DNA from 2 places in the Paenibacillus sp. FSL P2-0089 genome. Region 1 is predicted to be linked to the other one. Evidence: riboswitches for the same ligand, from Rfam matches in the RefSeq annotation. Region 1 holds a riboswitch; the other holds the start of a gene.
What was found. A riboswitch is a leader RNA that binds a small molecule or an ion and turns the genes downstream of it on or off. The one in region 1 is predicted to bind cyclic di-GMP.

Region 1 (4,577 bases):
TCCCCACGCTTTCGCGCCTCAGCGTCAGTTACAGCCCAGAAAGTCGCCTTCGCCACTGGTGTTCCTCCACATATCTACGCATTTCACCGCTACACGTGGAATTCCACTTTCCTCTTCTGTACTCAAGTCACCCAGTTTCCAGTGCGACCTCAGGTTGAGCCCAAGGTTTAAACACCAGACTTAAATAACCGCCTGCGCGCGCTTTACGCCCAATAATTCCGGACAACGCTTGCCCCCTACGTATTACCGCGGCTGCTGGCACGTAGTTAGCCGGGGCTTTCTTCTCAGGTACCGTCACTCCGGTAGCAGTTACTCTACCGGACGTTCTTCCCTGGCAACAGAGCTTTACGATCCGAAAACCTTCATCACTCACGCGGCATTGCTCCGTCAGGCTTGCGCCCATTGCGGAAGATTCCCTACTGCTGCCTCCCGTAGGAGTCTGGGCCGTGTCTCAGTCCCAGTGTGGCCGTTCACCCTCTCAGGTCGGCTACGCATCGTCGCCTTGGTGGGCCGTTACCCCACCAACTAGCTAATGCGCCGCAGGCCCATCCCCAAGCAGCAGATTGCTCCGCCTTTCATTCTTCTCTCAGGAGAAAAAAGAAATTATCCGGTATTAGCTACCGTTTCCGGTAGTTATCCCAGGCTTGAGGGCAGGTTGCCTACGTGTTACTCACCCGTCCGCCGCTAAGTCTGAAAGGAAGCAAGCTTCCTCTCAAACTCCGCTCGACTTGCATGTATTAGGCATGCCGCCAGCGTTCGTCCTGAGCCAGGATCAAACTCTCCAAATTGGTATTTAGAAAGAGCGATTGCTCATTTTGAAACATCTGACGAGAATTTACATTCTCATTTTTGGATCTCACCGAAGTGATTTCCAGATACTCACTCGTTGTTCAGTTTTCAAAGATCAAGCTCGTTGTTAGTGTCGATGTCATCGTCACCAGCAACTCTTATAATATATCACGTCCATCTGAGCAATGCAAGCTTTATTTTTGAAATCACTTATTTAAGTAATCTCTCATTTCCTTTGCCGCTCCAACAACGCTTATTTATAATAACCTATCCTTCTATTAAAAAGCAACCTTTATATAAATAAAAATAACCCGCTTAATGACTAAGCGGGTTATTCTCAGATAATGCTATAGTTACAGCTATTCTTAGTAGAATTTCGCTGCAGTATATTTGCTTGCTGATTTGATCAGTTCAGTTGATGCTGTTTTCTTACCCAGACCTGCATCCACTGTAGTATCAATCGTCACCCATTTGCCATTCAGGAACACTTCGTTCCAGGCATGGTATGAAGTTACATAGCTTGTATTCCCCATAACCAACTTGGTTGGAATCCCTTCACTGCGGAGCATAGTAGCGAACAAGGAAGCGTAATCGTAGCAGATACCCTTATTGGTAGCCAGTGTGTTGTCGTTGTTCGGAATATAATCTGTGCTTACGCTGTTGGCCAGAGAGTAGTCATATTTCACGTTAGCTACGATGTAATTGTAGATAGCCTTAACTTTGTCTGCATCTGTGGTCAGACCCTTTGTAAGCTGTGCTGCCTTTTGAACGGATTTATCGGAAGAACTCCACTTTACATTCTGTACAGAGCTCAAATATACGGCATTCACATTGCTCATTGAGAGAGATACAGTCTCGGAAGATAGTACCTTGTATTTGTTACCGGTAGTATTCTCAAGAACGGAGACCTTGTAAGAGCCATTACCTTGTTGCAGCGGGAACGTCTCGGTCGGTTTGGAAGTGTATAAGTTGTAAGTATAGCTGTTATTGTCCTTGGTAATCATGAGCTTCATCTTCTTGTCTTTAGGAACATCGTACGAAACCCCGATAACCCCTTGATCAAGTTGTCCAACATTTAACCAGCTTGAATCTGCATTAGCAGCTTGAGCAGTGCCTGTCTGCACGGAAGTGACGATCACAAAAAGTGTAATCAGCATTAAATAAAACTTCTTCATGGATAAAACCCCTTTCGGTAGCTGGCTGCCATTCTTACGGGAAGGCCCTTTAGCTTTGCGTCCCTACCTTTCGATAGGTTTGCCGTTATCGTATAAGCTTTATCTGTCCAATCTACTGCCACATAATGACAGATTCAGAATGAAAACAAACAAAAAAAGCCTCTTCATTCGGTAACTGGCTGCCATCCATGACGGGAAGGCCCTGTAGCTTTGCGTCCCTACCTTTCGATAGGTTTGCCGTTATCGTGTATTAGCTTTCATAGTTATAGCTTACCATATCTCAATCTATTAGCAAGACCCAAATCACTAGATTCCCGCAAAAATAGACTAAAATTTTATGTTTTTTGACCTTTCTCAGCATTGTCCTATGACAATCAGGTCAACTTTGCATGAATGATGAGTCTGTGGGTAGGGTTGACAAGCGGATCACAGGTAATGAGGGTCAGAATCTTATCATCATCCTTACCCTTCAGTACTGAAATATCGGTAGGCTCTACAATAGATACATCATATACAACATATTTGTATTCCTGTCCGCTTGTAATAACAGTAATGGCATCCCCTTTACCGACCTCATCCAGTCTGTTGAACAGCCGCCCTGCCGTTCTTGACCGATGTGCCGCAATCGCTGCATTGCCTACCGCGCCAATCGGAGCTGTCTCCTTCATATGCGCGGCTGCATGCTTCATATTGGTCTTGGTGGCGCCCTCCAGTACAGGCAGCTTCAGATCGATTTTATCGATTTCAATAATAGCGGTGATTTTGCCTCCCACTTCAAGCTCGGGCGCTGTAGTGGGAACCGGCTCTTCCGCACCAGACTCTTCAGCCAGCAGCTGGGTGACTTCCGCATAAGGCTTGCTCAGATCCTGGCTGGCAGGAGCCGTAGCCGAAGGAACGATTTCACTATAGGCCTGTTCAGCCTCTTCCAGCAGCTTCTGCTGCTGACGGTCCTCGTACCATTCGCTTCCTTTGGGGTAGAGCATAATCAGGACCCCGGCAAGTATAATCAAATAGGATAACTTCCGCATGACAATCGCCTCCGCAATATAGAATAAGTGCTTTCCTCCGAAGAATACGGGCAAGATATACGCTCTCTTTAAAATACCCACTTCCGGCTTCCAAAAAAATTAATGATTACTGTAACAAAGGTAACCAGCACCTTGGCCATCAGCACCTGGACGCCCAGCCGATCAGTCAGCAGATGAATCAGCAGCACCGAAATGCCCAGCACCAGCAGATTCAGCACAATAAATCTCACCAGCTGCATCCGGTCAAAGCGGCCATCCCCGCCTCTGTCCCTTCCCTTGAAGGTCACCTTTTTATTCCAGAAAAAGCTATTGGCCGTCCCGGCACTGTAGGAAATAATCTGTGCAGGGGTGTTAAGCATGCCCAGGGAATGCAGCAGGGTAAATACTGCAAAATCAATGAACGTGTTAAGCAGGCCCACCGCATTGAATTTCAGAAATTGGATCATGCCTGCGCGCCAAGCCTTATCTTGCATAATCGCTTGCCTTCCGCGTGTCTTCGGCCTCTGCCTCCGGGTAGCCTCGGGTCTCGCGTACGATATAAAGCGGTCTATCCTTAGATTCATCATAGATCCGTCCGATGTATTCCCCGATCACGCCCAGCAGCATCAGCACAATGCCGTTAAACAGCAGGTTCACCCCGACAATGGATGCCCAGCCCGGCACAGTCCAAGAGGTGAAGACTTTCTGGAATAAGACCAGAAACAGGTAGATGAAGCTGGAGAAGGACAGGAAGAAGCCGACATAAGAGGCGATTTTGAGCGGCTTGTGCGAGAAGGAGGTGATTCCGTCGAGCGCAAAGCGGATCATTTTTTTGAGCGGATATTTCGTCTCCCCGGCGAAGCGTTCCTCCCGCACATATTCCACCATGGTCTGCCGGAAGCCGACCCAGCTTACCAGCCCCCGTACATAACGGTTCTTCTCCTTCAGGCCGCGCAGCACATCGCAGACCTTACGGTCGATGAGCCGGAAGTCCCCGGTATCTGTGGGAATCTCCACACTGGTCATGCTGCTGAGCAGACGGTAAAAGATTTTGGCTGTCACCTTCTTAAAGAAGGTCTCTCCGTGGCGCTTCAGCCGCTTGGCATAGACTACCTCATAGCCTTCCTTCCACTTGGCGATCATCTGCAGGATGACCTCCGGCGGGTCCTGGAGATCTGCGTCAATCACCACAACAGCCTGGCCTTCAGCATAATCCATACCCGCCGTAATCGCCACCTGATGGCCGAAGTTACGGGAGAAGTCAATCAGCTTGACATGCTCATCCCTATTACTGATTTCGCGCATAATCTCAGCCGTACGGTCCCGGCTGCCGTCATTGACGAACACGAGCTCATAGGAATCCCCGCACTCATCCATTACTTTTTTGAGCCGTTCGTAGGTTATCTGAATGACTTCCTCCTCATTATACATGGGCACAATTACACTATATCTGGCCTTCACAAGGGTTCCTCCTCAATTTATTGTAAGCCACAGCTTCCTTGATGCGCTTCATCAACATCAGCTTTGAGCAACTATGCGGCTCTTACAGTTCCCCTCCTAGAATACCCAGGAAGGGAACCAGCGAAGTACATGAATGATATAACTG
Region 2 (4,577 bases), 450 kb from region 1:
TGTGTTGCCTGCTCTGGAGAAAAGCGCACTTGCAGGTACGGTTCCCTTCACCTGGCTGGGGCTCTGCCACATCAGATGGACATTCGCATCGCCTGCATTCTCATAATACTCTACCTTAATATCGTACAGTTGCCCCGCAGTCAAGGCTATACTTCCTGTGCGGGCAGTTCCGCTCTGCTTGACCCAGCTGTCGATGACTGCTGTGCCGTTCACCCACAGGCGGATACCATCATCCGATGTAGTATAGAACTGATAGGTCTCGCTGTAAGCGGGCTTAATCTGGCCGGTCCAGCGGATCGAGAAGTAGTCTACACCGAGTGCAGCATTAGGAGTACCCTGGCGCCAATTGAAGCTGATGACATCATCGTTACGCACCATAACCGGTGTCCCCGAGAGCGTCATGTTCTTGAAGTATTCTCCAAGCAAGCCATTCTGGGCAGGCTTACTGTCCGTATCACCGGAGGTTGGGACCGGCTTCGGAATCGGCGCAACGGTTGGTGTTGCAGTCGGCGTTGGTGTCGGTGTTGCAGTCGGCGTTGGTGTTACAGTCGGCGTTGGTGTCGGTGTTGCAGTCGGCGTTGCGGTAGGCGTTGGCGTTACCGTTGGCTTAGGAGCCGCCGCCGGAGCAGACCAGGCCTTATATTGGTCACGGGTCAGTGTGTAGCTGTCATTCATGAAATTCTTGATTGTCGCCGTGCTGTTATTCTCATAGAGCATCTTGCCCCAGTTCATCATGAACACGTAATTCTGCTGAGTTAGCTTCAGCTTCGAGATGTTCGGCATTTCGCCGTTCTCGCCGATGCCGATCGGTTTGCCGCCAGCCAGGCTGGTCAGATCGTCATGATATTTATTCGAGTAGTCGTTATTATATATATCTGCTGCCAGTACATCCACTCTGTCCGCGCCCGGATAGGTCCGTGCATAGGGATCAGAGTTGGCATTCGGCGCATTCGGGTTCCATACCCAAATCAGATTATTTAACTGATGAACGTTCACGAACCGGTCATACATAATATTCCATAGTGCAGTGAAGTTGTCTTTCTTGCCCCACCAGAACCAGCCGCCGTTCATTTCATGGTACGGTCTCCAGAGGATCGGAACCTTAGCATCCCGCAGACTTTTCAGAGAGACAGCTACTTTATCCAGATCAGTGATCAGAGCATTATACTCTGGCGTGCCGGGGGTTACGTATTTGTTAAATTGCGCCTGAGTAATTGGCTTCTGCACATTGGACCATTCGTACTTGGTGCCCGGCAGACTCTGGTGGAAGGTCATGGCGACAATGCCGCCCGCTCTGGACCAGTTCGTTGCACTCCAGACGATATTTTTGCGTTGTGCAGCTACTCCGCTCTCGCTCTGTCCACCGATTGCTCCAAGCTCATACCCATGCAGTGCGGCGTATTGTCCGCTTGTTCCCTTCAGCTTGTTGCTCAGCTCATCCGGACTTTCGAAATAGTCATGCTGCCCTGTAATGATTCCGTTCCCGGAGATCTCATAGAGACTGTTCAGCAGCTTGACCGCCTCGGCTGAAGCATTAGGATTCACTGGTGCTCCTGTAGAGGAAGCAGCCTTGACAGTGGACGGGGCGATTCCCAGTCCCACGGGTACAGCAGACAATACCACGGCCAGCGACAGCACAGCGCAGAGCAAACGAGACTTACGGTAAGTTTTCACAATATTCTCTTCCTTTCGGTAGCCAGGCTGCCACTCTTGCGAAGGCCCTATAGCTTTGCGTCCCTATCTTTCGATTAGGTTTGCCATTGTCGTTTTGGAAGGATCAATCCCTCTTACCGTAAGTATCGTCGATATGCAAATTTAATGTAGAGTAAAAACAAATTTTGTCTGAAAAATAGTTCTAAATGCCTGATTTAAAATTGTAACAATTGGTTAAATAGATAAGTTAGACCTACGAAATGAACTGATGTAGAGCGATATCCTCCCAGTCCAGAGTAATACGGATATTGTCCTCCTCTACCAGCTCAGACCCTGTCTGCACCTCAATGAATTCCACATCGGTAAGAGCAAGAATGGCATGCTTGGTCCCTTCCGGTATCCGCACCACATCTCCCGCCCTCACCTTATGCATCTTCTCATTGATGACAATGCTGGCTTCCCCGCTGACGAAGGTCCAGATTTCACTGCGTTTGTGATGCAGCTGGTAGCTGATATTTTTGCCCTCATTGATGAAAATCCGCTTGGTCAGCACCTCGTTGCCTTCGTCATATTTCACATAATCGATTACCTTGTAGTGGCCCCAGCGGCGCTCTTCGTACATCGGTCTTTGTTCAAAAGTCTTCAGCACTTCCTTGATCCGCGGACTCTCGGCCTTGTGCGTCACCAGAATGCCGTCCGGGCTGGCGGCGATAATCAGATCCTTCGCCCCGATTACCGTGATTGGAATATCCAGCTCGTTAATGAGGCAGGTGCCTTCGGAGTCAGCGGTGATGAAGCCTTTGCCGACATGGTTACTGGTCATTTCCTCGGTCAGCGTATTCCAGGTGCCCAGGTCTTTCCAGAATCCGGCATAAGGCTGCACGACGATGTTCTCTTCTTTCTCCACCACTTCGTAATCGAAGCTAATCGAGGACAGCAGCTTATACTGCTTCTGCAGCTCCTCGTAATTGAGCGGCAGCCCTTTGCGCTGCAGGATATCCAGCAGGTAACCCAGACGGAAGGCGAACACTCCGCAGTTCCAGAGCGCCCCCTTGCCGATCAGCTCCTCGGCCTGCACACGGTCCGGCTTCTCCTGGAAGTGGCTCACCTGCAGGTAACCATTCGCTCCCGCATCTGCGCCCGTTGGAATAATGTAGCCGTATTTCTCCGAAGCATGCTCGGGAACTACGCCCATCAGCGCCAGGTTTGCCCCGCTCACCAGCATGGTGTTCTCCAGCTGCAGCACCGTTTCGAAAAAGGAGGATTCCACGTATGGGTCCACCGGCAGAATCGCCACGGTCTCGCTTGGGGACACCCCCGCGATGGAATACAGGTAGGCCGCCGTCAGCGCAATAGCCGGGAAGGTATCCCGCCGCTCCGGCTCTACAATGATCGGCACCTCGCTGCCGAGCTGGCTCTGGATCATCTCCACCTGGCTGCGCCCGGTCGCCAGATACGAGGACCCGGCCATGCCGTTCTCCTCCAGCTGTCTCCATACCCGTTGTACCATTGATTCCGGTTCACCTGCCGGGCTTGCCAGTACCTTCAGAAATTGCTTGGAGCGTGAATCATTGGACAACGGCCAGAGCCGCTTGCCGGAGCCGCCTGATAGAAGTACTAGTTTCATAGTGAACCCTCCATATCGTATTGTTATTGGGTATTTCTTGTTGCCGGAGCTGTGAGTTAAATCCCGCCTGTTATGAGGGTCGCTGCAAGGAATTTTGGGCTTACGGCCGCTGTTGTCTCCAGATGTTGTTGATTATATTGCTTGCAGCAGATAACATCCGGAGACAAAGGCGGACGCTAACGCTCCTACAGCTCCAAAATTCCTCTCCGCTCCATTTCATAACAGGCTTGTGATTTTATATCCGCTTCGCCCGCTGGCGAAGCTCCCGGCTAAAGATCCGATATTGCCGCTTGTTGTAGCGGCAAGGGGAGCCGGGCCGCCGCTATGCTTGCGCGGCAGCAGTTGAATCCTGGTTGCCGGCAGCCTGCCTTCACGACAATTGAATCCCTGGTTGCCGCCTACTGTTGCGGCGGAGAAAAATTCAAAGGCTCAGAGACTCAAAGACTCTTAAGTGCCGCTTGTTCCAAGGCGTCGCCGCTGACCTAGCGGCTGGAGAGAACAAGAGTATAGGGCAACAAAATCCAAGACAATGGAATTAAAGACCGGAATTCAAGACCTGGATTCAAGACTCTTGTGCCAAGGGCTCGCCGCACAAGTTCGCGGCGGCAGAAGCTAGTTAGTTAAGTACTAGGCACTAGTGCTCCTCATTTCCTCCATTTGGCCCATATCCGAGAAATCAGGTGCACTTATGCTCTTCATTTGCTCGTTTAGCCAACTTTCCCGGGATTCAGGGGCACTTGTGCTCTTCATTTGCTCCATTTGGCCCGCATCCGGGAAATCAGGGGCACTTGTGCTCCTCATTTGCTCCATTTAGGCAACTTTAAGCACCATCAGAGGGATTTATCTCCTTCATTTCATCGCTCAGCCCACTTTCGGCGCATTTAATGGGATTTATCCCTCTCATTTCGCCGTCCAGCCCGCTTTCGGCGCATTTAATAGGATTTATCCCTCTCATTTCGCCGTCCAGCCCGCTTTCGGCGCATTTAATAGGATTTATCCCTCTCATTTCGCCGTCCAGCCCACTTTCGGCGCTTTTAATGGGATTTATCCCTCTCATTTCGCCATCCAGCCCACTTTCGGCGCTTTTAATGGGATTTATCCCTCTCATTTCGCCATCCAGCCCACTTTCGGCGCATTCAATGGGATTTATCCCTCTCATTTCGCCGTCCAGCCCGCTTTCGGCGCATTTAATGGGATTTATCCCTCTCATTTCGCCGTCCAGCCCACTTTCGGCGCATTTAATGGGATTTATCCCTCTCATTTCGCCATCCAGCCCACTTTCGGCGCATTCAATGGG

Region 2: it holds a riboswitch for cyclic di-GMP, as region 1 does, so the genes downstream of both, NST69_RS03390 (PA14 domain-containing protein) here and NST69_RS01590 (transglutaminase-like domain-containing protein) in region 1, are expected to answer to the same signal.

The regions. Positions count from the first base shown of each region.
Region 1 covers NZ_CP152006.1:380,741-385,317, reverse strand. Annotated here, with positions in the region: rRNA gene NST69_RS01595 (16S ribosomal RNA) at 1-788, opposite strand, end outside; gene NST69_RS01590 (transglutaminase-like domain-containing protein) at 1,155-1,964, opposite strand; cyclic di-GMP riboswitch class I at 1,978-2,058, opposite strand; cyclic di-GMP riboswitch class I at 2,132-2,213, opposite strand; gene NST69_RS01585 (class D sortase) at 2,339-2,992, opposite strand; gene NST69_RS01580 (GtrA family protein) at 3,061-3,465, opposite strand; gene NST69_RS01575 (glycosyltransferase family 2 protein) at 3,455-4,432, opposite strand; gene NST69_RS01570 (glycosyltransferase family 39 protein) at 4,529-4,577, opposite strand, start outside.
Region 2 covers NZ_CP152006.1:830,805-835,381, reverse strand. Annotated here, with positions in the region: gene NST69_RS03390 (PA14 domain-containing protein) at 1-1,674, opposite strand, end outside; cyclic di-GMP riboswitch class I at 1,689-1,769, opposite strand; gene NST69_RS03385 (sugar phosphate nucleotidyltransferase) at 1,907-3,280, opposite strand; gene NST69_RS03380 (hypothetical protein) at 4,101-4,541, opposite strand.